3 regions of the Solibacillus sp. FSL W7-1472 genome follow, and region 1 is predicted to be linked to each of the others. Evidence: riboswitches for the same ligand, from Rfam matches in the RefSeq annotation. Region 1 holds a riboswitch; each other region holds the start of a gene.
What was found. A riboswitch is a leader RNA that binds a small molecule or an ion and turns the genes downstream of it on or off. The one in region 1 is predicted to bind S-adenosylmethionine.
Positions count from the first base shown of each region.

Region 2: another riboswitch for S-adenosylmethionine. It lies ahead of MKY07_RS17985 (bifunctional homocysteine S-methyltransferase/methylenetetrahydrofolate reductase); the one in region 1 lies ahead of MKY07_RS14830 (methionine ABC transporter ATP-binding protein).
Region 3: another riboswitch for S-adenosylmethionine. It lies ahead of metA (homoserine O-succinyltransferase); the one in region 1 lies ahead of MKY07_RS14830 (methionine ABC transporter ATP-binding protein).

Region 1 covers NZ_CP150208.1:2,953,800-2,964,804, reverse strand. The annotation lists gene MKY07_RS14865 (3-hydroxyacyl-CoA dehydrogenase/enoyl-CoA hydratase family protein) at 1-2,278, shown strand, start outside; gene MKY07_RS14860 (acetyl-CoA C-acetyltransferase) at 2,402-3,574, shown strand; gene MKY07_RS14855 (acyl-CoA dehydrogenase family protein) at 3,631-5,415, shown strand; gene MKY07_RS14850 (arsenate reductase family protein) at 5,739-6,095, shown strand; gene gcvH (glycine cleavage system protein GcvH) at 6,176-6,556, shown strand; gene MKY07_RS14840 (toprim domain-containing protein) at 6,646-6,972, shown strand; gene MKY07_RS14835 (thioredoxin family protein) at 6,980-7,282, shown strand; SAM riboswitch class I at 7,344-7,446, shown strand; gene MKY07_RS14830 (methionine ABC transporter ATP-binding protein) at 7,593-8,621, shown strand; gene MKY07_RS14825 (methionine ABC transporter permease) at 8,614-9,282, shown strand; gene MKY07_RS14820 (MetQ/NlpA family ABC transporter substrate-binding protein) at 9,441-10,247, shown strand; gene MKY07_RS14815 (LysR family transcriptional regulator) at 10,369-11,005, opposite strand, start outside.
Region 2 covers NZ_CP150208.1:3,599,648-3,610,652, forward strand. The annotation lists gene MKY07_RS17965 (sensor histidine kinase) at 1-1,084, opposite strand, end outside; gene MKY07_RS17970 (fatty acid desaturase) at 1,172-2,203, opposite strand; gene MKY07_RS17975 (GNAT family N-acetyltransferase) at 2,333-2,845, opposite strand; gene metH (methionine synthase) at 2,916-6,347, opposite strand; gene MKY07_RS17985 (bifunctional homocysteine S-methyltransferase/methylenetetrahydrofolate reductase) at 6,340-8,184, opposite strand; SAM riboswitch class I at 8,287-8,384, opposite strand; gene hemG (protoporphyrinogen oxidase) at 8,471-9,856, opposite strand; gene MKY07_RS17995 (hypothetical protein) at 10,004-10,495, opposite strand; gene MKY07_RS18000 (Sel1 repeat protein) at 10,638-11,005, opposite strand, start outside.
Region 3 covers NZ_CP150208.1:1,858,355-1,869,359, forward strand. The annotation lists gene MKY07_RS09160 (AAA domain-containing protein) at 1-1,954, shown strand, start outside; gene MKY07_RS09165 (nucleoside-diphosphate sugar epimerase) at 1,970-2,713, shown strand; SAM riboswitch class I at 2,786-2,893, shown strand; gene metA (homoserine O-succinyltransferase) at 3,051-3,992, shown strand; gene MKY07_RS09175 (ABC transporter ATP-binding protein) at 4,044-4,814, opposite strand; gene MKY07_RS09180 (YitT family protein) at 4,940-5,566, opposite strand; gene MKY07_RS09185 (HesB/YadR/YfhF family protein) at 5,713-6,003, opposite strand; gene plsY (glycerol-3-phosphate 1-O-acyltransferase PlsY) at 6,114-6,716, opposite strand; gene parE (DNA topoisomerase IV subunit B) at 7,021-8,994, shown strand; gene parC (DNA topoisomerase IV subunit A) at 8,994-11,005, shown strand, end outside.

The sequences.
Region 1 (11,005 bases):
CGCTCCGGGCGAATTAACAAAGGAAGAAGAAGCTAAGGGGTTAACACTTGATTCAAAACCTGTAAAAAACCGTTTTGCAGTTTCTGCAATGCAAAAATTACTAAAACAAAAACCAGCACCACTTTCATCGAAAAAAAATCTAGCATTAATTACACCAGGTAACTTTGACGATGATTTAGAAAAACTGAAAGATGTTGACTGGATTATTGAGGTAATTGTAGAAAGATTAGATATCAAAAAAGGCTTATTTGAAAAGATTGATGCTGTACGTAAACCTGGCACAATCATTTCATCAAATACATCAGGGGTTAGCATTAACGCAATGGCGGAAGGGCGTTCAGACGATTTCCAAGCGCATTTCCTTGGGACACATTTCTTCAACCCGCCACGCTATTTAAAATTACTGGAAATCATTCCGGCTAATACAACAAAACCGGAAGTTGTAAGCTTTATGCAAACGTTCGGCGAAGATGTATTAGGAAAAGGTGTTGTTATTGCAAAAGACACACCGAACTTTATCGCAAACAGAATCGGAACATACGGTTTAATCGTGACAATGAACGAAATGATTGCACGTAACTATTCAGTAGGTGAAGTAGATTCGGTAACAGGACCACTAATCGGTCGTCCAAAATCTGCGACATTCCGTACATTGGATGTTGTTGGTCTTGATACTTTTGCACATGTTGCAACAAATGTATATGACCAGACAACCGGTGAAGAACAGGCAGTATTTGAAGAATCTCCTATTTTAAAGAAAATGATCTCAAATGGTTGGATTGGCGCGAAATCGGGCCAAGGTTTCTTCAAAAAAGTTGGGAAAGAAATTCTACAATTGAATTTATCAACATTTGAATATGAACCGACTACGAAGCTTGTAGCACCATCATTAGAAATGGCAAAACAAGCAAAAGGTCCAGGAGGTAAATTAAAAGTTTTAATTTATGCAAATGACCGAGTTGGGGAACTATTATGGAATTCATTTGCACCGACATTAATTTACTCAGGAAAATTAGTAGGTGAAATTGCTGATGACATCGTTGCAATTGACAATGCAATGAAATGGGGCTTCGGCTGGGCTCAAGGTCCATTTGAAATGTGGGATGCAATCGGCGTAGAAAAATCAGTCTCTAAAATGAAAGAAGAAGGCCGTGAAATTCCTGAATTCGTAAATGGATTATTAGAGAAAGGCCTGAAAACATTCTATTCTGAAATTGATGGTGATTTAGCCTACTATAACGGTTCGGAATATGTGAAAGTGCCTGTAAATGAAAAAGCGATTGACTTAAAACGTTACAAGAAAAAACATGGTGTTATTAAATCAAATTCAGGTGCAAGCCTAATTGATTTAGGGGATGGAATCGCATTACTTGAATTCCACTCAAAATCAAATGCAATCGGTTTAGACATTGTACAAATGATCAACTATGCCATTGATGAAGTTGAGAAAAACTTTAAAGGCCTTGTAATCGGGAACCAAGGTAAAAACTTCTGTGTCGGTGCCAACCTTGCGATGATTTTAATGGAAGCACAAGATGATAATATTTTTGAATTGGACTTTGTTATTAAGTCATTCCAGCAAGCAATGCGCCGTATTAAATATTCAACAAAACCGGTTGTTGCGGCACCTTTCCAAATGGCATTAGGTGGCGGAGCGGAAGTATGTTTACCGGCTGCACACATTCAAGCATCAGCTGAAACGTATATGGGTCTTGTAGAAGTAGGCGTTGGATTAATCCCAGGTGGCGGCGGTAACTTAGGTCTTTACCAAAAGTTCATTAAAGGCTTGCCAAATGGCGTGGATGTAGACTATCAGCAAATCGCAAATAAAGTATTCGAAACAATTGCAATGGCAAAAGTTTCGACTTCTGGTGAAGAAGCACGTGAAAATAATTTCCTGGACTTTGCGGATGGTATTTCGGTAAATCCGGATCACTTAATCTATGATGCAAAACAAGCAGCACTTGCACTTGCGGATGCAGGCTATACAGCACCAGTGAAAAAAACGGTGAAAGTAGTAGGTGCACCAGGTTATGCAACATTGCTATTAGGGGCTCAAGGAATGTTCGATTCAGGCTTTATTACAGAACATGACTTGAAAATCGCGAAAAAACTTGCCTATGTAATCGCAGGCGGAAAAGTACCATACGGAACAGAAGTTTCAGAAGAGTACTTATTAAACCTGGAAAAACAAGCATTCCTAGAACTGGTTGCAGACCAGAAATCACAAATGCGTATGCAGCACATGCTTGTAAAAGGGAAGCCGTTACGTAACTAATAGAAGTCCGTGATTGCAAAAAGCGACAGACTTTATTTTAAAACGTTGTATTAGTTGAAATATTTTGCCGGCAACTAGCTTACGAGTTTACTTGCTGGCTAATCACAAGGGGGAAACATCATTATGCGTGAAGCCGTTATCGTTGCAGGAGCACGAACACCAATCGGGCGTGCGAAAAAAGGATCACTTGCGAACACTCGTCCAGATGATTTTGGTGCAGTAGTAGTAAAAGAAGCATTAAAACGTGCGGGCTATGAAGGTCCAGTTGATGATTTAATTATGGGATGTGCAATGCCAGAAGCAGAACAAGGGATGAATGTTGCCCGCTTAGTTGGGGCATTGGCAGGGTTGCCGGATGAAACACCAGCATTAACAGTTAACCGTTTCTGTTCATCAGGGCTACAAACAATTGCCTATGCAGCAGAGCGTATTATGCTTGGCCATGCAAAAGCAATCGTTGCAGGTGGTACAGAGTCGATGAGTATGATTCCGATGACTGGTAATACAGTTCGTCTAAACCCAAAAATTGCTGAAGAAGCACCACAATACTATATCGGTATGGGTCACACAGCTGAAGAAGTAGCGAATCGTTACAATGTGACACGTGAAGAGCAGGATGCTTTTGCAGTACGTTCGCATGAATTGGCTGAAAAAGCAATTAAAGAAGGTAAATTCAAAGACGAAATCGTTCCAGTTGAAGTGACGGAGTATTATGTCGATGAAAACAATCAGTTAAAAGAAAAAGTTACAATTTTTGATACAGATGAAGGGGTTCGTCCAGGTACATCGGTAGAAACGTTGGCAAAATTACGTCCAGCATTCAACGTAAAAGGATCTGTAACAGCAGGGAATGCTTCTCAAACTTCTGACGGTGCAGCAGCAGTACTTGTAATGGACCGTGAAGAAGCGGAGAAACAAGGTATGCAGCCACTGGCAAAATTCTTAGGATTTGCTGTCGGAGGAGTTCCACCTGAAGTAATGGGTATCGGACCAATCGTTGCGGTACCGAAAGCACTTGAAATTGCAGGAATTACACAAGATCAAGTTGACCTGTGGGAAATTAACGAAGCATTCGCATCACAATCAATTCAAGTAGTTCGTGAGCTTGGCATTGATATGGAAAAAGTGAATGTTAACGGGGGGGCAATCGCATTAGGCCATCCACTTGGTGCAACAGGTGCGATTCTTACAGTGAAGTTAATCAATGAATTAAAACGCCGCGGCGGTAAATACGGTGTCGTAACAATGTGTATCGGCGGCGGAATGGGCGCAGCAGGGGTATTTGAAGTTCTTTAATTGTCTGGGGAAACAACACAATAAAAATCACAAAGGAAACTAGGGAGGAATTTACAATGGCACAAACAACAAACAGCATTATTAAAGGTGGCGGCTTTTTAATCGAGGACGTGGAAATTAACCGAGTAATTACACCGGAAGATTTCACAGATGAACAAAAAATGATTGCTCAAACAACTCAGGAATATGTAACAAACGAAGTATTGCCGGTAGTTGAAAACTTAGAGCACCATGAGTTCGAGCACTCGGTACGTCTATTAAAAACAGCAGGTGATTTAGGTTTACTAGCAGCTGACGTGCCGGAAGAGTACGAAGGCTTAGGCTTAGACAAAATTTCTTCTGCATTAATCGCTGAAAAAATGTCACCTGCTGGTGGTTTCTCAATCACACACGGTGCGCATGTAGGGATCGGTTCATTACCAATCGTATTATTCGGTAACCATGAGCAAAAAACGAAGTATTTACCGAAGTTAGCTTCAGGTGCCTTAATCGCAGCATACGCTTTAACAGAGCCAGGTTCAGGTTCGGATGCATTAGGCGCAAAAACAACTGCTAAATTAAATGAAGCGGGTACACATTACGTATTAAATGGTGAAAAACAATGGATTACTAATGCAGGCTTTGCAGATGTATTCGTTGTATACGCAAAAATTGATGGCGATAAATTTACTGCATTCATCGTTGAGCGTTCATTCCCAGGAGTTTCTGTAGGTCCGGAAGAGAAGAAAATGGGGATTAAATCATCTTCTACTCGTACATTAATTTTAGAAGATGCAGAAGTTCCTGTAGAAAACTTATTAGGTGAAGTAGGCCGCGGTCATATTATCGCATTCAACATTTTAAATATCGGGCGTTATAAATTAGGAGTAGGTACTGTAGGTGCATCAAAACGTGCATTTGAATTAGCGGTTGCTTATACGAACCAACGCCAACAATTCAAAACGAAATTATCGGATTTCAACCTAACGAAAGAAAAGATCGCATCAATGGCTTCTCACATTTATGCATCTGAATCTTTAAACTATCGTACAGTTGGTTATTTCGAAGACCGTTTAAGCCAGTTATCTGATGAAGAGCAAAAAGACGGAAAATCAGTTGCAGCAGCAATCGCTGAATATGCTATTGAGTGCTCGATCGCAAAAGTATTCGGTTCTGAAACATTGGATTTCGTAGCGGATGAAGCGGTTCAGTTACACGGTGGTTACGGCTTTATGGCTGAGTACGAAGTAGAACGCATTTACCGCGACTCTCGTATTAACCGTATTTTCGAAGGTACAAACGAAATTAACCGTATGATCGTACCGGGCACATTTATGAAAAAAGCATTAAAAGGTGAATTACCACTATTACAAGTAGCACAAGAACTGCAAAACGAGCTATTAATGCTTATGCCTGAAGAAATCGGCCAAGGTGCTTTAGAGCAAGAGAAATATTTAGTGAAAAATGCGAAGAAGATTGCAGTACTTGCAGCAGGTGCAGCAGCACAACGCTACGGTGCAAAACTGGATGCCGAGCAGGAGCTGTTAGTGAACATCGCGAACATTGCGAACCAATTATACGCAATGGAATCTGCAGTAATCCGTACACAAAAAGCAATCGAGCGTGACGGAGAAGAAAAAGCAGCACAAAAAATCCTTTACACTCAAATTTTCTGTCAGGAAGCATTCGCAGAAATCGAAAAAGAAGCAAAAGAAACATTGATCGCTTCAGTTGAAGGTGACGATGCACGTATGATTTTATCGGCTTTACGTAAATTAACGCGCAACAACCCTTACAACTTAATTCCGAAAAAACGTGAAGCTTCAGTGAAATTAATCGAAGCAGAAAAGTATGTAGTTTAATAAAATACTATAGTCGGGTGCATGACACTGCACCCGATTTTTCTATGTTGTTCTAATATAATGTAAAATGTTCTAATATATTTTTACATGATCTAATATATCTCGGAAGTTCTAATATAAGTTTCCTTTCTTCTAATATGATCGCCAAAGTTTCAAATAAACGAAACCATTCTTCTAAAATACGACCAGCATGTTCTAATATCGACACAAATATTCTAATAAAACCCATATTCATAAAAACGCCAATAATACGAACACATTTTTGATTTGTCCTTCTATATCCGTTACAATATAGGAAAATCCAGGGCAAAAGGAGTACTTACATGACAGTAAAATTCATTCAATATCCAAAATGTACAACGTGTAAAAAAGCGCAAAAGTGGCTAGATGAGCAAGGTGTGGACTATGAAAATATTCATATCGTAGAACAGACACCATCTAAAGAGGAGATTAAAGCAATTTATGAAGCAAGTGGAGTGCCATTAAAGAAATTCTTCAATACGTCTGGTATGAAGTATCGGGAATTAGGTCTTAAAGATAAATTAGCGACAATGTCCGAGGATGAGCAATTAGAGCTATTGGCATCAGATGGTATGTTAATTAAGCGACCGATCGTAACAGATGGAAAAAAATTAACTTTAGGATTTAAGGAGTCTGACTTCTTAGAAACTTGGAAATAAACAGTTATTCACATTGTATTTCCGAACGAAATATGGCAAAATGAACTTGAATGTACTACATATAACATGGAGGTTTTCGAATGAGCACACCAAAAGAATTACGTTATTCAAAAGAGCATGAGTGGGTAAAAATTGAAGACGGTAAGGCAACAATCGGTATTACGGATTTCGCACAATCTGAATTAGGTGATATCGTATTCGTAGAATTACCTGAAGTAGGCGATGAGATTTCAAAGGATCAGCCATTCGGTAGTGTAGAGTCTGTAAAAACAGTTTCTGAACTATATGCACCACTTTCTGGTAAAGTAGTTGCAATTAACGAAGAATTACTGGACAACCCAGAATACGTTAATGAATCTCCATACGGAAATGCATGGATGGTTACTGTTGAGTTAACAAGTGAAGCGGAAGTTGAAGAATTATTAGACGCAGATGCTTACACTGCATTAATTGAACAATAATATGAAACACTAAAGCCTTCTATAGTAAGGTTTTAGTGTTTTTTTGTTATTCTATACATAAAGGTGACTTTGAAAGGAAGCGTGTACGTATGGGAAAATGCCTTGTTGTCGAAGGACGTGCCGATAAGTTGAGATTAATCCCGATTTTAGCAGAGGACGTGACAATTATTTGTACAAATGGCACAATAAGCGAAGTCAATTTGATTGATTTATTGGAAGGTTATGAGCAAGATGAAATTATCACTATGTTTGATGCAGATAAAAACGGTGAAAAGTTACGTAAACTGATGAACCGTGCATATCCTGAAGCACAACAGCTAATCATACCTCACGAATATATTGAAGTAGAAAAAACACCTACTAAAATCTTAAGGGATATTTTACTACGAGCAAAATTTTTAGTAAAAGAAGGATGACAGTATAATGGAACAATGGACGAAACAGCAATGGGAACAAAACGTACAACAATATGATCAGACAGCATTTTTCCTATATACGCCTATGTGCGGCACATGTGAAGTATCGGAAAAAATGTTGGAAGTAATTGAGAAATTACTACCAGATCTCCCGCTTGGTATGGCAAATATCAATTATTTAGGGGATTTACCTTATGAACTGAAAATTGAAAGTGTACCTTGTTTAATCGTTTCAGACAACGGAGAACTAACGAATAAAATTTATGCATTTAAATCCGTACCGTTTTTGTATGAAATATTAAAAAAGTAATTGACGTAGTCACTTTGTCGTGATAAAGTAAAATTCATAATAATAAAACTTAATAACGTTGCTCTTATAAAGAGAGGTGGAGGGAAGTGCCCTATGAAGCCCGGCAACCAGCGATTACGCAAAGGTGCCAATTCACACAAAGTGTAAACTTTGAAAGATGAGAGAACGGTTTACCGTATAAATGTATGTGAAACCTTTCTACTTGTCTTGGTAGAAAGGTTTTTTTCATTCAGCGGATGTTTTGGATGAAAAAAAGAACATGATTTTGAAATAGCAGGAAGGTTATTTCAATTTAGAAGGAGTACAACCGATGATTGATATACAAAATATTACAAAAGTGTATAACACGAAAAATGGTAAGCTTACGGCAGTTGATAATGTAAGCCTATCGATCAACAAAGGAGAAATATACGGTATTATCGGCTACAGTGGTGCCGGTAAAAGTACAATGATTCGCCTATTGAACGGTTTGGAAAAGCCAACGACAGGTTCTGTCATTGTAGGTGGTCAGGATATTGCAAAAGCTTCCGGGGCTAAATTACGAGAAGCACGTCAAAAAATAAGTATGATTTTCCAGCACTTCAATTTACTTTGGTCACGTACCGTTGAAGAAAACATCGCATTTCCACTTGAAATAGCAGGTGTTTCAAAAGCTGATCGTGAAAAACGAGTAGAAGAGTTAATTGAACTTGTTGGTTTAAAAGGAAGAGGGAAAGCGTATCCTTCTCAACTTTCAGGCGGTCAAAAGCAGCGTGTTGGCATTGCCCGTGCGTTGGCAAACAATCCGGAAGTGCTTTTATGTGATGAAGCGACTTCAGCACTTGATCCTGAAACAACGGATTCAATTTTGGAATTGTTGCTTGATATTAATAAAAACATCGGACTTACAATTGTACTCATTACACATGAAATGCATGTTATCCGTAAAATCTGTAACAGAGTAGCTGTTATGGAAGCCGGAAAAGTAGTGGAACAGGGAGATGTATTACAAGTGTTCCAACATCCGCAAGCACCGATTACGAAAAACTTCGTGTCGCAAGCTTCTGGTGAAACACAGGAAACGCAAGCATCACTGGAACAGATTTTAGCCAATTATCCAGAAGGCAAAATCGCTAAATTAACATTTGCAGCGGCAACGACAGAACAGCCTGTCATCTCACAAATGATTAAGCAATTTGACGTAGTTGTTAATATAGTGCATGGCAAAATCTCAAATACAACGGGCGGTTCGTTTGGTACATTGTTTATTCATATCGATGGCGAGCCAAAAGCAGTCGCGGAAGCATTAAGCTTTTTAGCGAAGCAAGAAATTCAGGCGGAGGTGATTGAGCATGTTTAATCAATTATTTCCGAACGTAGATTGGGGTAAAATGCTCGAAGCAACATATGAAACAATTTATATGACGGCTGTTGCGACAGTCATCACATTTATACTGGGACTTCTAATTGGTATTGTCTTATTCTTAACGAGCGACAATCAATTATGGGCAAATAAAATTGTACACTTTTTGACAGGGTCATTCGTGAATATTTTCCGCTCGATTCCATTTATCGTCTTGATCATTTTATTAATTCCATTTACGAAGTTTTTACTTGGAACCATCCGTGGTGCCAATGCAGCATTACCTGCGCTTATTATCGGTGCAGCACCGTTTTATGCGCGCATGGTGTTAATTGCATTAAGAGAGATTGATAAAGGTGTTATAGAAGCGGCTCGCTCAATGGGAGCGAAAACTTCTACGATTATTTGGAAAGTGCTGATTCCGGAAAGCTTACCGGCATTAATTTCAGGTATTACAGTTACAGCTGTCGCTTTAGTAGGGTATACAGCAATGGCCGGCATCATTGGTGCGGGTGGTTTAGGAAACCTGGCATTCCTTGATGGTTTCCAGCGTAACCGAACAGATGTGACTTTAATGGCAACCGTATTGATTTTAGTTGTCGTATTCATCATCCAATATATTGGGGATTTCATCACAGCAAGAGTGGACAAACGATAGTTAGTGGCTCGTAAGGCCGTAATTATAAATATTGGTGCATCGAAACAATATGGACGCAAACTTTTATAAAAGTGCGCGTCTATCCGAAAAATAATCAGAATATAGAAAAAGTTTCGATGGGCCGAAAACAAACTAATAAAAAAGGGTAGGTAAAACAAATGAAAAAGTTATTATCAAGCGTTATTTTAGGAGCTTCAGTACTTGCATTAGCAGCATGTGGAGGAGAAGATGAAAAATTAGTAGTTGGTGCATCGAATACACCACACGCAGTTATCCTTGAAAAAGTTAAACCGATATTAGAGGAACAAGGTATTGAGCTTGAAATCGAAACTTATACAGATTATGTACTTCCAAACCAAGATTTAGATAACGGTGATCTAGATGCGAACTACTTCCAGCACATTCCATACTTCGAAGCACAAAAAGCAGATTTCGATTATGACTTTGCAAATGCTGGCGGTATTCACATCGAGCCAATCGGTATTTACTCAAAAAAATATTCATCTTTAGAAGAACTTCCTGAAGGTGCAACGATTTTACTTTCTAACTCAGTGGCAGACCATGGACGTATGCTTTCATTACTTGAAGCACAAGGTTTAATTACGCTAGCAGAAGGTATTGATAAAACAAAAGCAGAAATAAAAGACATCGTAGATAATCCGAAAAACTTCGAATTCGATGCAAACACTGCAGCTGAATTATTAGTGCAAATGTACGAAAATGAAGAAGGCGATGCGGTATTGATCAACTCAAACTTCGCAATCGATAACGGCATTAACCCATTGGAAGATTCAATCGCAATCGAGTCTAGTGAATCTCCTTATGTAAATATCATTGCAGTAAAATCTGGCGATGAAGATTCAAAAGAAATTAAAGCATTAGTAGATGCATTACGCTCGAAAGAAGTTCAAGACTTTATCGTCGAAGAGTGGGGCGGCTCTGTAGTACCAGTTTCAGGCGAATAAAAATAATTCAAAAACCATTTTCTCCATTGGGGAGAAAATGGTTTTTTCGTTTCATAAAATTATCTTTCCTAAAATGGGATTTCTCCATATCTAATGAAGCTTCTACTTCTATCCAAGTCTTTTATTGGAATCGTGTTAATCGTGAATAAAAATTTGATATAAAGTCGACAAATACTTGTTCGGATGGGGCAAGATCTCTTGATGTTGGTGCAATAATGCCGACTGTACGTCTTATATTAGGTATGGTGATCGGCACTTTGACGGTCATGCGCGGTGTTGAATCATAGAGTGAACTTTCCGGTAAAAGTGTCACACCTATTCCTGCAGCCACAAGCCCTTTTAATGCATCCATATCTTCTCCCTCGGTAGTGATATTCGGCATAAAGCCTACAGAGCGGCATGCATCAACGGCAACTTTGTTTAAAATATAACCTTCAGGAAAGAGTACAAATTGATCATGACGCAAATCAACAAGGTTAATCGATTCTTTTTTCGCTAGTGGGTGTGTTGCGGGCAACAAAGCATGGATGTTTTCGCTGAACAGCACTGTTGTATTGATTGCTTCGTCTTTTGGTGGTAATGGTCCAAGCAAAGCTAAATTCAGCTCGCGATTTTTGACTGCATCAATCAAATATTTATAGGACCCTTGGCGTAGATGAAAAGAAATTTCCGGGTATTCTTTTTTAAATGCAGAAATGACAGTCGGCAATACATAGCTTGCCAAACTTGTAGGGAAACCTATTTTAATCGTACCTTTT
Region 2 (11,005 bases), 650 kb from region 1:
CGACCGTCGTCCCTTCATCGCTCTCTATTTCAAGTGAACCATTGATAAATTCAATACGCTCGTACATCCCTTTTAAACCGTTTCCACCAATTAATGTATTGGAGCGTTCAAAGCCAATCCCATTATCCTGAATCGTCATCTTGAATTCATCTTCGCTTTGATAAAAGCTAATACGGCAAATCGTTGCTTCACTATGTTTGACGATATTTGTAACTGCTTCTTTCAAGCACATACTAATAACATTTTCCGCTAAAACCGGCATTTGAATTTCACTTTTATCTCCATTTAACCGCAGCTTAATCTGTGCTGCTTTTAAGATTTGTTCGACCCGGTAAAGCTCTTCTTCAACCCTCACAGCGCGCATATCAGCGACAAGCTCACGTACTTCTTTTAACGCGACACTTGCGGTTTGACGAATATCCCTTATTTCCAAAATGGCTTGTTCAGGATTTTTTTCCACTAGTCGTGCAGCTAAATCACTTTTTAAACCAATCATAGAAAGTTTTTGACCAAGTGTATCATGTAAATCACGGGCAATACGCTGACGTTCCTCAAATACAGTCAATTCAGAAATACGTTCCCGCGCTGTTTCCAGCTCACCTTCCAAGTTTTCCCGTCTCGTTCTTGAAAAGAGCGTAAACGGTAATAGCACAACACCTAGCATATTAATAATAATAAATGGTGTTTGCGATAAGAATAAGTCAAGGAAAATAAAATACCCCCCAACAATAGAAATAACGGTAAATCCTATATGTAAGCCATACATAATATAAAATCCAACCGGCTGTTTAATATTACCAATGAAAAATGCCGTAAACAATGCCAAATATACGTAACCAAAAACTAGTGTCATTACGATATTCAGCAACATTTGAAAGCTGATCCACATATATTTCAGCCCAGGCCTTGCACTGAAAGAGAAATAATGACATAAGAAATAACTCAAAATTAAAGTGATCCCTAAAATAATCTGCCATAATGCGAACGATTGTATAATGAAGAAAAATGGCATTATACAAAAGATTATCCATATATATATACTCAACATCGGACTTTTCGGGATGATACTATACCATGTTTGCATAATTGCCTCGATTCTTTTTTACCTATATTCTATAATAAAACAGGTACCTCAAGCTATAAATTGAGGTACCTTATCTTTTGTATAAAGTTAGTTCGTAACAGTTCGGTCACGCGTTGCCTCAAGTTCTGCCGCTTCTTTAAATGTAATAAAGCGGTAATTTTCGGCATCGTATAATTTGTAGCGAATTGATTCTAAGCTTGTCTTTATTGTAATCGTCGTTGCCTGTTGAAGCGGCTTGATCGACTCATGTGCATCTTCCAGCTTATAGTTCGGTACACGCGGTGACAAATGGTGTACGTGGTGGAATCCGATATTTCCTGTAATCCATTGTAGTACTTTCGGTAATTTGTAGTATGAACTTCCTTCTACTGCAGCTTTTACATAATCCCACTCCGAATCAACTTCAAAGTATGAATCTTCGTAAGTATGCTGAATATAGAACAGCCAGATCCCTAATGAACCTGCAATAAACAATGTTAAACCATGTACTAATAAGAATGTTGACCAACCAAATATTAAAATAAGGGTTGTACAAATAACTAATAATGCGATGTTATTGAAATACGTGTTTAAGCGCTCTTTACGCTTTGCATCTTTACGATTAAAACGATTCAGTATAAGTACCATAAATAGTGGTCCTAAACCGAACAGGACAATCGGGTTACGATATAAACGATAACCTAAACGACCTAATTTTGACTTTTCAAGGTATTCATCAACTGTCAGCATATCGATATCGCCAATCCCGCGCTTATCCAAATTTGAACTTGTTGCGTGGTGAATCGTATGCTCACGTTTCCACTTTTCGTAAGGGAAAGATGTCACAATACCTGTAATATTACCGATAATGGCATTCGCCTTTTTGCTTTTGAAGAATGAACCGTGTGTACAGTCATGGAAAATAATAAATGCACGAATAACAAATCCTGAAGCAAGGATACTACATAACGCCGTATACCATGGAGAGTACTGCAGTAATACATAACCTGCTCCCCAAATTAATAAAAGTGGTACAAGCGTATTTAATATTTGTTGAATACTAAGTCGCGTTTCTGACTTTGCGAACGGTGCAACATCTTTTCTCAGTTGCTTTGTTTTATCTGCATGTGTGCTTACCATGTGTCGATCCCTCTTTCCACAAAAATTATTAACCTAATCATATAAAAAGGAGAATCATGATAAAATGCTCAAACATCATATATTTTTTATGACAGTTGTCATATGACCTGGTAACAACAAGTATTGCTTCTAATTTTCCTGTGGAATTTTTGGTCCATCCAAATCTAACTGGTAAAACACCAGATCCAGCCATTTCCCGAATTTATAACCCGCATTGCGGATTGTTCCGCTATATGAAAATCCGAATTTCTCATGTATTTTAATACTGGCAATATTTTCTTTATCAATACAGCCAACCATCGTCTTTACACCTTTTACTTTTGCTTCTTCAATAATTGCATTCATTAGTTTACTCGCAATCCCTTTTTTATAATGATTTTTATGAACGTATACTGAATGCTCTACTGTATATCGGTTGGCTGGATAGGCACGGAAACTGCCGTATGTCGCATAGCCCGCAACCTCTCCGTCTTCTTCAAATACGAATAGCGGATAATCTGAAGCCTGCTTTTCTTCAAACCATTGCAAACGGTCTTCCAATGTCTGTTCCTTGTACATGTAAATCGCTGTGGAATTAAGAATATTATCGTTAAATATTTCCAAAACAGTCGGTATATCTTCTTTTGTTGCACGTCGAATCATCATTTCTTCCTCCTAAAGGTCGCAAAACCGCCTTACCTCTAAATAAGGTAAAGCGGTATTTTTAAATCAATTATACATTAAAATAACGAGCATCCGGGTGGGCAAATACAATAGCTGATACACTTGCTTCCGGCTCCATCATAAAGCCTTCTGTTAAATGTACGCCAATCTTTTCCGGTTTTAATAAAGAGAACAGCTTCTCCTGATCTTCCAGGTTCGGACACGCCGGATAGCCAAAGCTGAATCGCTGCCCTTGGTATTTTGCCGCAAATCGATCACGCATCGTAAAGTCTGTTGCATCCGGGAAGCCCCACTGGTCACGGATTTCCTGGTGGATACGCTCCGCAAATCCTTCCGCAAGTTCAAGTGCAGTCGCTTGTAATGCATGGCTTTCCAAGAACTTCCCTGCTTGTTTCAGTTCATTTGCTTTTTCACTTACCCCTTTACCTGCTGTAACAACCATTAACGCAATATAGTCCATTTCACCGCTGTCTACCGGCTTTAAATAATCCGACAAACATAAAAATGGGGCTGCTTGCTGGCGAGGGAATGTAAAGCGTTTGATTTCAGTTTTTGCATCGTCCGGGCTGTATACGACAACATCATCGCCATCGGATTGCGCCGGGAAAAATTGATACATTCCAGAAGCACTTAATCCGCCGCTTGTTAAATAACCATTTACTAAATCCGTTAATAAAATCGCGCGTTCATCTTGGTCTGCAAGCAATTGTTCCAAGTTCCCTTTAAGCCCTAAATGGTGTCCGATCAATGTACGCATATTCACATACGGATGTAAATGGGCTACCGAATAATCCGGTTTAATATGCGGCACTAAATCTTTTGGCTTCCATACCGCCGCATCCCCAACTGTTCGTACCGGCTTTTCGAGAACCGCCACCGCTGGACGTGCCGCACGTTTCGCATCTGATTCCAGACGCTTTTCTCGTGCATCGCGCAGTTCTTCTATGAATACATGACGCTCGTTAGTATTCATTAAGCGATTCGCCTGTTCTAAACCTTGCATTGCATCTTTTGAATAGATTACCGGTCCATCATACTGATCGGCAATTTTCGTCTCAGTAAAGCGACGTGACAATGCCGCGCCTCCTACTAATATCGGAATATCAATACCGGCTTCTTTAAAGTCTTGTGCCGTAATGACCATTTGCTGAGCCGATTTTACAAGTAAACCTGACAATCCAATAAAGTCGGGTTTTTCTCTTCGAATTGTTTCAATCAGCTGTGCAGGTGTTACTTTAATCCCTAAATCTACAACACGATAGCCGTTATTGCTTAAAATAATGTCGACCAGGTTTTTCCCGATATCATGAACATCGCCTTTTACTGTCGCCAAAACCATTGTCCCTTTATTGGCACTCGTATCGCCCTTCTCCATAAACTGCTCTAGATGAGCGACCGCTGCTTTCATGACACCGGCACTTTGAAGTACTTCTGCCACAATCAGCTGGTTTTCGTTAAACAGCTTGCCGACTTCCGCCATCCCTGCCATTAATGGTCCATTAATAATATCAAGCGGTGTATCGAACTTTTCGAGTGCTGCATTTAAATCTTCAATTAACCCTTCCTTCGTACCTTCCAATATGTAATACGCAAGACGTTCTTCCACTGTCGCCGGTAATTCTTTTACGACTGCATCTTTCTTTTTATCACGGTAAAAGTCAGTAAATACAGCGAGTGTTTCATCATTTGTATTGAAGATTAAATCGTTCGCCAGCTTGATTTCTTCTTCAGGAATCGATGCATAGCGCTCCAGTTTTTCAGTATTTACAATCGCATAGTCCAGGCCTGCTTGTGTACAGTGATATAAATACACCGCATTTAATACTTCACGCCCAACTGGCGGTAAGCCGAACGAAACATTACTTACACCGAGCACTGTTAAGCAGCCAGGTAAATGTTCTTTAATGAGGCGAATTCCTTCGATTGTTTCCTCAGCGGCACCAATATATTGCTCGTCACCTGTACCTACCGGGAACATTAACGGGTCAAAGATAATGTCTTCTGCTGACATGCCCCATTTTTCTGTTAACAGCTTATAAGAACGCTTCGCTACTTCAAGCTTTTGCTCACGTGTAATAGCCATTCCAGTTTCATCAATCGTACCGACAACAAGTGAAGCCCCATATTTTTTCACTAGTGGCATAACAGCATCGAAACGTTCTTCTCCATCTTCCAAGTTAATCGAGTTAATAATGGCCTTCCCTTGCGAAAACTTCAGTGCGACTTCCATTACTTTTTCATCTGTAGAGTCAATCACGAGCGGAACTTTAACTTTTTTCACAACTTCCTGCATGAAGTTTTTCATATCTTCTACTTCATCACGGTCAGGGTTTGCTAAACAAATATCGATGACATGCGCCCCGTTTTTCACTTGTGCACGCGCAATTTCCGCTGCTTCTTCAAATTTCCCGTCAACAATCAGGTTTTTAAATTTACGAGAGCCGATTACATTCGTACGCTCCCCGATAAATAACGGACGCATCGATTCATCATATTGCAATGGTTCGATACCTGATACGACATGTCCGTGTGTTACATCTTTCGGCTCACGCGGTTTATAGCCATCTACAGCTTCACGGATCGCCGCGATATGTGCTGGCGTTGTACCACAGCAGCCGCCGACGATGTTCAACCAGCCTTTTTCTGCGAAGCCTTGCAGTTTTTTCGATAATGAATCCGGCGTTTCATGGTAGCAGCCTTCTTCGTCCGGTAAACCTGCATTCGGATAACAGCTAATATAGCCATTCGAAAGCTCTGCCAATGAACGGATATGATCGGTCATAAATTCCGGACCTGTTGCACAGTTTAATCCGACAGACAACGGCTTAATATGCTCAATAGAAATATAAAATGCTTCGATTGATTGCCCGGCAAGCGTTGTTCCCATTGGCTCAATAGTCCCTGAAATCATGACAGGCAGCTCTTTGCCAAGCTCTTCGAATGCACGGTGAATTGCAATCGTTCCCGCTTTAACATTGAGCATATCCTGGGAAGTCTCCATTAAGAGCAAATCCGCTCCCGCTTCTATTAGTGCTTTTGCCTGGATATAAAAGTTTTCTTCCAACTCTTCAAATGTAATACCGCCTGTTACCGACAATGTTTTTGTAGTAGGTCCGATTGCACCTGCGACAAAGCGCGGCCATTCTGGTGTCGAAAACTCTTTTGCAGCCTCTAGTGCAATTTCAACCGCCCGCTTATTAATTTCAACCGCTTTGTCACCTAAGTCGTATTCATCCAATACGAGTGGTGTACCGCCAAACGTATTGGTACAAATAATATCAGCGCCAGCAGCTAAATATTCACGGTGGATTTTACCCAATACATCAGGTCTTGTAAGTACCAGGTTTTCATTACAACCGTCTAAGTCTTCTCCGCCAAAATCTTCATATGTTAGGTTTTCTGCCTGAAGCATTGTCCCCATGGCACCATCGATGATAAGTATTCTTTTTTGTAATTGCTCATGAATCGGGTGATTATACATTCGACTGAACTCCTTTACTTTCCACATCATATTGTTTTACATAGTCCATTAATTCCAGCGTCATATCATAGCGTAAAAACGGTGTAATTAAATAAATACCGTTAAAGTATTCACATGCTGTATCGAGCAGCTCTTTAGCAATCGCGATTCCTTCTGCTGTCGATGCTTCCTTGTCATCCCCACAGGCAGCCATGCGCGCAAGTACTTCATCGGACAGTTTAATGCCCGGTACTTCATGATGTAAAAATTCCGCGCTGCGTGAAGATGTTAGTGGCATAATCCCGATATAAATCGGTGTTTCCAAATGCTTCGTCGCCTCATAGATTTCGATAATCTTTTCTTTCGTATAAACCGGCTGTGAAATAAAGTAATCTGCTCCATGCTCGATTTTCTTTTCTAAACGGGCTACAGCACGGTCCAATACACGAACATTCGGATTAAAGGCAGCGGCTACCGAGAAATTTGCCTGTTTACGCAGCGATTTCCCAGTAAAAGAACCACCTTTATTTAACTGCTTAATTAGAGAAATCAGTTCCATTGATGAAACATCATATACGCTCGTCGCCCCCGGGAAATCCCCTACTTTTGTCGGGTCTCCTGTCACGACAAGAATATCATGAAGTTCCAGTGCATCAAGTCCCATTAAATGTGACTGAAGCCCAATTAAATTTCGGTCACGGCACGTCAAATGCGGCAATGAACGAATTCCTTGCTCTTTTAAAATCGCAGCCATCGCGATATTACTGATGCGCGGTGAAGCAAGGGAGTTATCAGCCATCATAATGACATCGGCTCCTGCTTTAGATAACTGTTTTGCCCCTTCTACAAATCCGTCAATTTCCAGATGACGTGGCGTATCCAGTTCCACTATAACTGAACGTTCACGTTTTGCTTTTTCGTGGAGCGGCTCCTGTTTACGTGGCTCCGGAATTCGGACAAATTGTGTAGACCTGTGTTTTTCTTCTTTTGTTTCAATTGGCTGCATATTCACCAAACGTTTTTTTACGGCTGCAATATGCTTCGGTGTCGTCCCGCAGCATCCGCCAATTAAACGGACACCTTGGTTTACGAGTTCAACTGCTGCACGTGCGAAATAATCGGTTTCCGACTCATAAACTACTCGACCATCTTCAATGTCCAATAATGATGCATTCGGATAAGCTGATAAAAAAGCTTTATTCGGTAAATTAACCCCTTCAAATGCCTGAATTGTATGGAAAGGACCTAATCGGCAGTTACTCCCAACAATATCTGCACCTAACCTTTCCAAGTCTTGAAACGCTTCATTTAACGTCATTAAATTTTGAAGGACACCCGGTTCCTGCATCGTCATTTGAGCAATGATCGGCAAATCGGTCATCGAACGTAATAGATGGACACAATGCGATAATTCTTCAAAATCGTAATACGTTTCCAATAAAAATCCATCCGGTTCACCTGCTAGTAATACTTCCGCCTGTTCTTGGAACGCAGCTAAAATTTCATCTAATGTTGCATCACTTTTACGAATTCCCCGAATACCACCGATCGTTGCAAGAACATATTGCCCATCCAGGGAAGCTGCCCGCTTTGCGATCTTTAACGCTGCTTCATTAAACTCCTTCACACGATTTTCATAACCATAACGTGCAAGCTTAATGCGGTTAGCTCCATATGTATTGGTCTGAATAATATCTGCACCTGCCGCAATATATTCACTATGAATTTTCTCTATAATATCAGGACGGGCAATATTCATTTCTTCATGGCAATAATCCAACCCATATGAATAAAGAAGTGTCCCGATTGCTCCGTCGGCTGTTAAAACCCGTGTTTGTAATTCTTCAAGTAAACCCATTGCCTTCACTCCATCATTTACAGTATTTTCAGTATTTTTACGATACAAAAAAGCCTTCTTTCATTAAAGAAAAGAAGGCATAGTAGTTATCGACTTAATCCCTTCTCATCTTCTGGCATTCGCCACTGGATTTAGCACCTGACTTAATGTTGGTTGCTGAAGTTTCATCGGGCCAGTCCCTCGACTTCTCTTGATAAGAAATAATATGAATTTTTGAAATATTTAAATGAATCATAACGTTATCTAATACGTCCGTCAATACCCTTTAGCTGAATGAAGTATTTCTTTACATAATTCGACTAATAATGTGTTCAGCTGTTTTTTTGCCGTTTTGAATACAAGCACCGATTCCTACTCCGAAATAGGCACATCCCGCTAATAGAACATTCGGGTAATCCGTTGCCAGTTGCTGTATAACTTTTGATAAGGCTTCATTATGCGCCAAATCATAGCGCGGCATTTGGTCAATCCACTTTGTTACATTAATGACAGTTGGATCCGCTTCAACACCTAAGCTGAGACGAATGTCTTCCAATGCAACTTTTGTCAGTTCTTCATCTGACATGGCTGCCAACTCTTCATAGCGCGGATTAATATCTTTATAAAACAAGCGAACGAGTAAATTGCCTTCTGCTGACGTATGCTTCCATTTACGGCTCGTCCATGTCGATGCATTACAAATTAAATCACTATTATGCGAAACGATAAAGCCGGTACCATCAGCCGGTAATATATCGTCCGGTACATCAAAGCCAACATACATCGTTAAAGTAGATGCCGTCGTGAACTTTTTCAGCTGTTCCTCTAATGAATCATCCTGTATTACATGACGTACCGTCTCATTTGGAACGGCCAGTACAACAATATCTGCCAATATTGTTTCATCTTCCAGCACGACTTCATATTGCTCACCTTTTTTTAGAATTTGCTTTGTTACTGTCTTTCTCATGAATTCAACTTCCGGCAGCTGTTCTTCTAAACGATTGATTAATGCTGATAAACCCGGACGGAAAGAAATAAACTTCTTATTCGCAGCTTTTTCGAATTGCTCGCGATGTGCCTCGAAGCCTTTAATAATCGATCCGTAGTTGTTTTTATAATCCACTAAATACGGCAATGTAGATGCCAGGCTTAATTGATATAAATCGCCTGAATAAACTCCTGCCAATACTGGAGCAATTTGCTTTCGAACAATTTCTTCACCTAAAAAATATTCTAAAAACGTACCGATAGAGCTTTCTTTAGTAAATTTAGTATTCGGGATTTCTAAATCTTGAAGGGCCCTCTTCTTTCCTTCTTCTGAAATTAACGTACTCGACATGAGCGATTCTACACTCATCGGAATACCGAATGTCGAACCTGCCGGAATAGCATGCAGCTCGTTATTCGTATGAATGTAGGAAATACCTGTTTCGTTATAGACAAGCTCTGATTCAAAATTAAGCTCCTTAACAAGCTCCAATACCCCTGGATGGCGTGCTACAATTGAATCAGCCCCTGTTTCCATAATAAATCCTTTATCGTATTCGGAATGAATTTTTCCGCCTAAATATGCGTTCTTTTCAATCAGTATTAACCGCGCTTCCACGTTTTGCTCATGCATTTTATTTTTCAGATAATGCATCGTACATAACCCGGTAATCCCTCCACCTACAACTACTACTGTTTTCATATCCATTCTCTCCTATTTCGTTCGCTTCTCTTCTTATAGTATAAACTTTTTCATACGAAATATGGTCAGCTGGGTATTACAATTTTCAGAACTCCATAAGAAAAGCCACCCTACCTCGACAGATTCCCAGGTAGGATGGCCTCTATTTTACTTATAAGAAAGTTGCTTTGTCAGGGAAATTATTTCTGCTTCCAAAGATGTAGAACGTTTATCAAAATAGCGTATACGTTCATTGCTGCGGTTTTCTAAATGTTTGTTAAGATCTAGCATATTTACAGCGTCGCTGGCAAATAGCTTTAAAGTACGAACACCAGATTCAATTTTCCGAACTTCTTTTCCATATACAAGTGCGGAATTGTCTGTTGTTTTACCTTTTTTCAATTCCAAAATATTCGTATTAATAAGCTCATCAATTTGATCGTAACGTTTGTTTTGTTTATCAGTCATCATTTGAATTTTTTGTTTGTATTTAATAACATCTTTATGGTCTAATCCAGTTTGGACATAGCTTTTTAAATATTCGACAATTGTACATAGCGTCGTCAGATTCTCTCGCTGTTCTAATAGCATTTGTTGTAGTTTTTGAATACTATCCTCATTATGATCAGAAGAGAATTGTTGGACTGCAAACATATACATAAAAATTCCCCCTTCTTAATACTTTCCCCTTATAATATATTTCCTATTTTCCCTTAAAATTAAACCTATATTTATCAATGAAATAGGTCTAATTTATGACAAGGAAATAGAAAATCAAAACTTTTTAGTATCTATTACATTATTATTCATATATATCGTTATTTAGAACTTTTAGCTTTTCTTTCCACTTAGCAGCTTCTGCTATATCCCTCTGTTCGTAGTAGCTTACTACTTTTTTTGTTGCTTCCATGTCTCCCAGCAAGCTTGCTTTTTTATAGTAATGGATTGCTTTTTCATTATTTCGTGCTACCCCATGACCATTTTCATAGCAGTAGCCGATATTAAATGTTGCATCAACATGAAACTGTCCGCTCGCTTTTAAAAACCATTCCAACGCTTTTTCATTATCTTGCTGTTGACCGAGCTCTCCTGAAAAATAAATCATACCCATTCGGTACATTGCTTCTTCATCTTGCTTTTCTGCACTTCGGGAATAGTAAGCAAAGGCTT
Region 3 (11,005 bases), 1.1 Mb from region 1:
GAACTATGCAATGGACCGTTTACTTACAGCGCTTGATCGAATTCAGCCGCAAATGGAGCAGTATAAACCGATTAAAGATGTGAAGGAACGTCTGGAAAAGGCATTGCATTACAGTGAAACGGCGTTAGGTATTCATGTAACACCGGACAGGCTGGATATGGGCCATCATTATACGCTTGAAGAAATTCAGGAGTTTTTGACGAAGCTTAGTATCGCTTTTCGGGACCGTCGGGTTAATGCTCAAAACGGAACCCGCTCCATTCAGGGTATTCATTTGCGCATGCAATATATCGAGCAGCTGAACAATAAATATATGGATGCGATCCGTGAAACCGTGCTTATTTTCGAAAAGTTGAAAGAGGAAATCATTCTTCAGTTTAAAGAGCAAAATGATGTGAAAGCACAGCATCTTCAGCAGCTGGAAGAAGAGGCAACAGCGGTAAAATCCCAAATGGATGCAATCAATGAAAAAATTGATCCATCGATTACGCTGAACCATTCCACGGACGAGCTGGAAGAACTGCTCGCAACAAATGAACTGGATCAGATGAAAACTGAAACACAGCGCCAAAACCGTGAAAAAGTGGAGCTTCAACTGAACAAAAAGGCGGAGGAGCTGGCAGTTTTAAATGAACAGATTGCCCTTGGTACTGAGACTGTCGAACAGTTAACAGTTCGCTTTAAAGGGATCAACAGCGAAGGCGTCCAGCTTGAAAAACGCCGGACAGAGCTGGAGCAGCTGACAAAGCAGAACCCTGAGCTAGCGATCATCGAAGTAAACGAAAAGATCGAACAGCTTACTGAACAGATTGCGACTCTAGAAGTGAAAATTAGTTTGCTTCCGGTAACAGCGGAACTTCAAAACGAATGGCACGGCTTATTGAAAAATGCCAATGCCCATGACTTGGAGGAAATCCGCAAACTGTATGTGAAACACGCCAATGTCATCGGAACAACATGTGTTGCTTCAGCGAATAAAGAGTTTATGGACAACTATCCGACATTTGATGTTGTCATTATTGACGAAGTTTCGAAAGCAACACCACCTGAACTGTTACTGCCGATGTTAAAAGGTGCCAAAATCATTTTAGTTGGGGATCATCACCAGCTGCCGCCACTTGTCGGGGATGCGACGTTTGAAGAGACATTGGAGCAAGTTGTGAAGGAAAGTACAACATTTGAAGAAAAACGGGAGCTTGAAAAGTTACTGGAAGAATCATTGTTCGAGCGACTTTATAACAATCTGCCGTCACAAAACAAAACAATGCTCGCACTTCAATATCGTATGCATAAAAATATTATGTCAACTATCACACCGTTTTACGAAAATGAATCCGAACAGCTGCAATGCGGGTTAGAGGATTCGGATGCCGTACGTGACCATTTCCTTGAAACATCCAAAATTACGCGGAAACACCATTTACTATGGTTCGATATTCCGAACAAAAAGCCGTATTTTGAAGAGCGTATGAAGGAAGGTTCGAGTCTATTCAATTTGGCTGAGCTGGATCAAATTAAACAGCAGCTGCTTGAATTGAATGCAGCGACAGAACAAGCGAAAGCACAAGGATTGATTCCGCAGGACGCATTAAAATCGGTTGGCGTTATTTCTTTCTACGCGGAGCAAGTAAAACGCATCAACCGTTTGATCGAACAGGAAATCAGTGTACCGCATTTACACATCCGTACAGGATCCGTCGATAAATTCCAGGGGATGGAGATGGATGTGATTATCGTCAGCATGGTGCGGAATCATGACAATGAGCGCGGAGAAATCGGGTTTGCGAAAGATTACCGACGCCTGAATGTTGCATTATCCCGCGCACGGGAACTGCTCATAATGATTGGCAGTACCGAAATGTTTACAAAGCGTCCAAAGAGCGCGAAAACACGGGATATGTATGCCCATGTATTAACGACAGTAAAAGAGCAAGACGGCTATTTTGCTGTGTAGAAACAGGGGGATTGAATGGATTTACAAAGTAAAGTTATACAGCTGCAGAAAGAACTCATCCAAAACCCGTCCATTGAAATAAAAAAGCAAATGCAATATGCTATTCCGATTCACACATTGGAAGTAAAATATCATCCGGTGATGCGCAATGCGATGGATATTTTAATGAAGATGATGCTCATTTCATTTGAGAAGGCAAAGCTGAAAAATGTTGAGTTATTAGCCGAAATTTTGTTAGTGGAACCGTTATTTATTCATGATTTAACGAATAAAATGTTACGACTGGGTATGATTGTGAAGGAACAGGAATTTGCACTTACCGCTAAGGGTAAGTCACAGCTGGAATCGGGCATTTTTGAAGAGGAGCTTGAAGAAACAAGTTATTTTATTCAATACAGCCCGATCCATGAGCAGCCACTGGATGGTGATCTGGAGGAATTTGCGGATTTGGAGGAGTTTCCGGAGCCTTTCCCGACAATCGAAACGGAAGAAATCGAAGCAATTGAAGAAGCGGTGCTGATTGAGTTCATTCAGCAGCAACTATCCGAACAACCGGTTGCGGAAGATGAAGTACCGCATTATATTTCAAGTGTTGTTTCGACGGAATCGATCCAGATTAATGATATACCGGTCCTATGTTTTTTGCTTTTCGATCAAAAGGAAAACAGACATTTTATGCGGGTATACAATACATTGACACGTGTATGGGATGAACAGCTGGAGACAATGTTATTCAATATAGAAAAAGAGCAGCTTTAGTAAGCGTGAAATAATATTTTTAGAATTATTGCAAAATTACAAAGTACATGATACACTAATGACAATTTAATAGTCTTATCAAGAGAAGCGGAGGGACTTGGCCTTATGATGCTTCAGCAACCTCTAGTTCAACTAGAAAGGTGCTACTTCCAGCAAGGTGTGAACCTTGGCAGATAAGAACGGGTAAAAAGGCCCCTCTCATTTCTGTTTTTGCTGGAATGAGAGGGGCTTTTTATATTGTTCTGGAACAGTTTGTTTCAATCGTAAAACAATGCATTGCCTGAAAACTACAGATTATTAAAAGATTGCTGAAAAAGTTTATGAGGGGGAAAGTGGAATGCCGATTAATATTCCGAAACATTTACCGGCGGGAGAGCTGCTTAGAAAAGAGAAGATTTTCGTTATGGAGGAAGACCGTGCGAAAACGCAACAAATTCGACCGTTAAATATTTTAGTGTTTAATTTAATGCCTGAAAAAGAAAAAACCGAACTGCAGTTGCTGCGTTTACTCGGGAATACACCGTTACAGGTAGATGTGACATTTTTAAACACGGCTACATACGAATCAAAAAATGTTTCCAAATCACATTTAGATACATTTTATCGAACATTCGACCAAGTGAAGCACCGTCGCTTTGATGGGCTCATTATTACAGGAGCGCCAGTAGAGAAAATGGATTTTGAAGATGTTGGATACTGGAATGAGATTACGCATGTTATGGACTGGGCAGATGAACATGTCACTTCGATTATGTATATATGTTGGGGCGCCCAAGCTGCCTTGTATCACCATTTTGGCATCGGAAAATTCGAATTGCCGAAGAAATGCTCCGGTGTTTATTCCCATGTGATTACGGATTTAACAGTAGATTTAGTGCGGGGATTCAGTGATGAGTATGTGGCACCTCATTCACGCCACACGTCGGTTTCAATTGATGAAGTGCGGGCACACCCTGACTTGCGACTATTAAGCTATTCGGATGATGCAGGCGTGTTTATTGTGCAATCGAAAAACAATAAACATATTATGATTACAGGGCATCTGGAATATGATGCAACGACTTTATCGGATGAGTATTTCCGCGATATTGAGAAAGATCCGGACAATACGGAAATTCCGATCAACTATTTCCCGAATAACGACCCGTTGCAGGCACCGAAAAATGTTTGGCGTGCCCATTCGCATCTGTTGTTCTACAACTGGCTGAACTACTACGTATACCAAGAAACGCCGTATGAATGGCATTACGTCGATGAAAATATTGAATATCATATTTAATTTGTGTAAATGAAATGAACCAGCAGGAGGTGGACTCCTGCTGGTTCATTTTTATTTAATTGCAACCCAGGCACGTTCGCGTTCGATCTGCAAACTAATTTCCCGCCCGAAGAAATCGCTTAATAATTCGTCTGTTAAAACAACTTCGCGTGCATTGGCTTCGACATTTTTTCCGTCTTTCATTAAAAGTACATGGCTAAAACAAGGAAGTATTTCTTCTACATGATGCGTCACGTAAATTAGGGTAGGGCCGTTTTCTGCTTGTGCAATCTGTTCTATTGTTTGCAGCAAGTTTTCCCGTTCGATTAAGTCCAGACCGCCACATGGCTCATCCAATATTAAAATTTCCGGATCAGCCATAATGGCCCTTGCTATTTGAACACGCTGCCGTTCACCTTGAGACAAATGCTCGAATGATTTATTTGCTAAATGGTCACAGTGAAAATGCTTCATAATAGAAACCGCATGGTCAATTTCTTCTTCCGTCACATCATTGAAAAGGCGAAGGGCACCGAATTTTCCGCTGAGCACGATTTCAATTGCATTATCCTGCCAGTTGAAGTTATCGATCATCGCATTGCTGACCCAGCCGATCCGCGTCCGCAGTTTCGGTATATACGTCTTGCCATATGTTTCACCCAGTACTTGGACCTTACCTTCATTTGGCCAAATATAGCCGTTAATAACTTTCAGCAACGTCGTTTTGCCGGATCCGTTTAACCCTAAAATAGCCCAATGCTGTCCTTTTTGTACATGCCAGCTTAAATCATTTAAAATCTTTTTGTCATTACGATATAAATGGATATTTTCAATATGTATCATTTTAAAAACACCTCCACTTACTACTATGCACCTTTTTTCATTGTCGTGAAAGTATTTTTTGAAAATTGTAACAATTTAAATGTAAAAAAAGAAAGCAAACGCATAATGCTTGCTCTCCTCATTATTTATATAACAATACTTTCGACACCTGCTGCGCGGTGGAACAGCTTTCCGTTCCATTTGAGTGCCCATTGTACGACAGGCCCTAAGCCGAACGCCATAAATACAGTACCGACTCCGACTGGTCCGCCCAATACAAAACCTAATACAGCAACCGTTACTTCCATTGTCGTCCGTGCGCGGTTGACACTCCAGCCGAGGCGATGCACCAACAGCAGCATTAATGTATCACGAGGTCCTACACCGAGGTTTGCTACCATATACATCCCGCAGCCGAAGCCGAGCAGGACAACGCCAACAACAAACGCCAATGTTTGTTCTAACAGTGTATTCGCATCCGGTAATACTATCAAAAATATATCAATAAAAATCCCTGTCAGGAACATGTCCAAATAAGTCCCTGCTTTTGGCAATCTTTTTGTGAAAAACGTATCAACAGCCAGAATTAGCAAGCCCAAAATAATGGACCACATACCGACCGTCAAGCCCAAGTTTTTTTGTAGTCCGATATGAAGGACATCCCATGACCCAACGCCCAGTATTTGTCCTTTGATCGTCAATGCGACGCCTAATGATAAAACAATGATGCCTGCAATAAAAAATACGCAGCGCCAATAAAATTCCTGTTTCACTTTCACATGTAATCCCTCATCAATCCTCAATATAATCCTTACTCATTATAACGATTGAATCGGCAAAAATGGATTTACAATAAATTCGAAACATTTGAACTTTTTGAGCTGCAAATAGACCCGATTAGAATAGGGAATATAGGTATTTAATTTTCATATGAATAGCGCAATTCATCGGACGAATTGTCGACATCTACAACTAAATGATGTTCATTAAAAAACCATTCATCGGATTTTTCGATATAATAATGAATGCCTTCAACAACTGTTTCAACGCCTATTTCATGCGGCTGTTCCCGGGTCATGCCTAACGAAAAACCTTCATGAAAAGGTGAAGAACCTCCATATCGTGCATAAAAGCGAATAAAATCGCCTTTTTCTACTTCCATCTCTTGTTTAAACCAATTGAGTGCTTTTTCTGATAGTTTGATTTCCATATGTTTCACCTCTATTGCCATTATGCAGTAAATAAAAAAAACTTACAAAGCTCGCGTTCTGAATTTCAGGCACAAAAAAAGACTGAAAGGAAACCCCTTCAGTCAACAGTTTAAAATCCTTTAATTTTCGGTTCAGTACCGGCTTTAATCCGCTTAATATTTTCACGGTGACGGTAAAAAATAAAGCCTGCCAAAACGACAACTAAAATGAGTAATGCATATTCACCTGTCAGCATCCAATGAACAATTACATAAATAACGGCCACAGCGGATACAATCATAGATGACAAGCTCACCATCTTAGTTAACTTTAAGGCGATGACAAATACGATGATTAAAATTAAAAATAACGGTAAATTATAGCCTAAAATAACACCGCCGCTTGTAGCAACCGCTTTCCCTCCACGGAAGCTTGCGAAAATCGGGAACATATGGCCTGCTGCTGCAATCACACCCAAGAATAGCGGGTGGACAGTGCTGTCTGCAAAAAACGGCAATAACGGTAGCAATACCGCAGCCGTTCCTTTTAATATATCAATAAGCAATACGGCAATACCCGGTTTTTTACCTAATACCCTAAATGTATTGGTCGTTCCTAGATTGCCGCTGCCTTGTTGTCGAATGTCCGTTTTGTAAAAAATTTTGCCAATCCACAAAGCTGATGGAATGGAACCGATTAAATAAGCACAAATAATAATTAACGCGTTGATCAAGTGTTGTGCTCCTTTCGAATTCAGAATTACTACTTGGTACTAATAGTATGTATCGAATATTTTACAATGTTTTTTAATAGAAGGAAAGAGGTATTATTTTTTCGTCCATCGTGAAAAAACAGGGAAAAAGTTACATTTTATTGTTTGCTACTAAAGGATATGCTTTTAAACGTTCGTTTTTGATGATACAATTAATCTTTGCAAAGCCTAAATCAGTACCTTTAAACATTGACATCATGCATATTTGAGCGTACGATTAGGTAGTAAATAGAACGTTTGTTTGTATTTTTGGAGGGGATTACATTTGGTAAAAAACCAAACCGGTATTTCGTATAATGAAGATGCCATTCAAGTATTAGAAGGTTTAGAAGCCGTACGCAAAAGACCAGGGATGTATATTGGTTCTACAGATAGTCGAGGTCTTCACCACTTAGTGTATGAAATTGTAGACAATGCAGTGGATGAAGCGCTTGCTGGATATGGAAATCATATCATCGTGAAGATTCATGAAGATAACAGTATTAGCGTGCGTGACCATGGTCGTGGTATGCCAACAGGTATGCATAAAATGGGTAAACCAACCCCGGAAATTATTTTCACCGTCCTTCATGCAGGCGGAAAGTTTGGACAAGGCGGCTATAAAACAAGTGGTGGTTTACATGGTGTTGGTTCATCTGTTGTAAACGCCTTATCATCATTTTTGGAAGTAACGATTTACCGTGATAACCAAATTTATCGCCAGCGCTTTGAGCAAGGCGGGAAACCGGCGACATCGCTTGATATGATCGGGAAAACGAAGGAAACAGGAACACTTGTACATTTCCTGCCGGATCCATCGATTTTTTCTGTCATTAAATATAATTATGATACATTGGCAGAGCGCTTACGTGAATCTGCATTTTTATTAAAAGGATTAAAAATTGAACTGATCGATGCCCGTGGAGAAGGACAGCATGAAATTTTCTATTATGAAAACGGGATTGAAGCGTTCGTCACATACTTAAACGAAGAAAAAGACGTATTACATCCGGTTAAATATGTAGAAGGCACAATTCAAGAAATTGAAGTGGAGTTCGCACTGCAATTTAACGACGGCTATTCCGAAACGATTTTATCGTTCGTCAACAATGTCCGTACTCGTGATGGGGGTACACATGAAACAGGTGCCAAAACAGCTCTGACACGTGTATTTAATGAATACGCCCGCAAAATCGGATTACTGAAAGAAAAAGATAAAAACCTGGAAGGTACCGATATTCGTGAAGGCCTGACAGCAATTGTTTCTGTCCGTATTCCTGAAAATCTGCTTCAATTTGAAGGTCAGACAAAAGGAAAGCTTGGTACATCTGAAGCTCGTTCAGCCGTTGATACCGTTGTTTCAGAACAATTAATGTATGTGCTTGAAGAAAATGCCGAGCTGTCGGCTTCTTTAGTGCGTAAAGCAATTCGTGCCCAACAAGTGCGTGAAGCAGCACGTAAAGCACGTGATGATGCCCGTAATGGGAAAAAGAAAAAATCAAGTACTCTTCTGTCTGGTAAGTTGACACCTGCACAGTCGAAAAATGCTTCAAGAAATGAATTATACCTAGTAGAGGGTGATTCTGCGGGTGGTTCGGCTAAGCAAGGTCGTGATCGGACGTTCCAGGCGATTTTGCCATTGCGCGGTAAAGTCATCAATACCGAAAAGGCAAAGCTGCAGGACATTATGAAAAATGAAGAAATCGCAACGATTATCCATACGATCGGTGCTGGTGTCGGAGCTGATTTTTCGGTGGAAGATGCCGCTTACGATAAAGTTGTCATCATGACCGATGCCGATACAGATGGTGCTCACATTCAAGTATTATTGCTGACATTCTTCTACCGTTATATGCGTCCGCTCATCGAAGCAGGAAAAGTATATATTGCGTTGCCGCCTCTTTATAAAGTATCAAAAGGATCCGGCAAAAAGCAGGAGCTTATGTATGCTTGGACAGAACAGGAGCTGAGTGCAGCTACGAAAAAAATCGGCAAAGGCTATATTATTCAGCGCTATAAAGGGTTAGGTGAGATGAATGCCGACCAGCTTTGGGATACAACGATGAATCCCGAAACACGTACATTAATCCGCGTTAAAATTGAAGATGGTGCTCGTGCAGAACGTCGTATTACGACATTGATGGGCGATAAAGTAGAGCCCCGCCGTAAATGGATTGAATCAAACGTCAACTTCGGCATGGAAGAGGATGCAAGCATTTTAGAAAATGAATTCATCCAGCATGAGGAGGTTAACGAATAATGAGTTTTGTAGAAAAATTTCAAGATTTGCCTTTAGAAGAAGTAATGGGTGACCGTTTTGGTCGCTATTCCAAATATATTATTCAAGACCGTGCATTACCGGATACACGTGACGGGCTAAAACCTGTTCAGCGTCGTATAATGTATGCGATGTTCCATGAAGGTAATACTTTTGACAAACCGTTCCGTAAATCGGCAAAAACAGTCGGAAATGTAATCGGTAACTATCACCCGCATGGAGATACTTCGGTGTATGATGCAATGGTCCGTATGAGTCAGGACTGGAAAAGCCGTCATATGCTGGTAGAAATGCATGGTAACAACGGTTCTGTCGATGGGGACCCGCCAGCCGCAATGCGTTATACGGAAGCGCGTCTATCGGCAATTGCCGCTGAACTGTTACGTGATATTAACAAAAATACAGTAGAATTTGTCCCGAACTTTGATGATCAGGATATGGAACCTACTGTATTGCCATCTCGATTCCCAAATCTGTTAGTTAACGGCGCAACAGGGATTTCGGCTGGTTATGCGACGGATATTCCGCCACATAATTTGCAGGAAGCACTTGATGCGGTTTTAATGCGTCTGGATAACAAAAACTGTACAGTCGATGAACTGATGACCGTTATTAAAGGTCCCGATTTTCCGACAGGCGGTATTATTCAAGGTGTTGACGGCATTAAAAAAGCGTACGAAACAGGAAAAGGGAAAATTATTGTCCGTTCACGCACAGAAATTGAACAGCTAAAAGGCAATAAAGAGCAAATTATCATTACAGAAATTCCATTTGAAGTAAATAAGGCCAACATGATTCGTAAAATGGATGAGTTGCGTGTAAATGACCGCCGTTTAGACGGCATTTCCGAAATTCGCGATGAATCGGACCGTAATGGTTTACGAATTGTTGTGGAGCTGAAAAAAGATGTACCTGCACAAGGGATTTTAAACTTTCTATTAAAATCAACAGATTTGCAAGTTTCGTATAACTTCAATATGATTGCGATTCATAACCGTCGTCCAATGATGATGACACTGCCGCTCATGTTGGATGCGTATATTGATCACCAAAAGGAAATTGTGCGCCGCAGATCCCAGTATGACTTGACGCGTGCAGAAGATCGCTTACATATCGTTGAAGGTCTGATGAAGGCCCTATCTATTTTAGATGAAGTGATTGAAACAATCCGTGCTTCAAAAGATAAACGCGATGCGAAAAATAACATTATCGAGAAATTCGGCTTTTCGGAAGAACAGGCAGAAGCAATTGTCAGCCTACAACTTTACCGTTTAACGAATACCGATATTACACAACTGCAAAAAGAACAAGATGAGTTACATGAGCTTGTTGTGAAACTGAAAGCCATTTTAGAGGATGAAAAGAAATTGATCCGTGTTATTAAATCTGAATTGAACGACATTAAAAAACGCTTTACTTTACCTCGCCTTTCTACAATCGAAGCAGAAATCGAAGAGATTAAAGTAACGCGCGATGTATTGGTGCCGAGTGAAGAAGTTGTCGTAACCGTGACAAAGGACGGCTATGTAAAACGGACAAGCCTTCGTTCACACAGTGCTTCAAACGGCAAAGATTTTGCGATGAAGGATTCCGATTACTTGCTGTACGAAGCTAACTTAAATACGCAGCATCATTTACTCCTGTTTACGAGTAAAGGGCACTACATTTACCAGCCGGTACATGAGCTGCCAGATATTCGCTGGAAAGATCTCGGACAGCATATTTCAAGTATTGTGCCAATCGATTCAAACGAAGAAATTATCGAAGTCATCGGTATTGAAACGTTCGATCAGCCGAATGTGTATGTATTTACGGCTACAAAAGAGGGGCAAATTAAGCGTTCGGCACTCGCCGATTATATCGTCACTCGTTATTCGAAACCGATTAAAACAATGAATTTAAAAGGTGAAGACGAGATGATTTTTGCCCGCCTTGTTACAGATCAGGAAGAAGTATTGCTTTCTACGAACACGAGCTATACAATTCGTTTCCC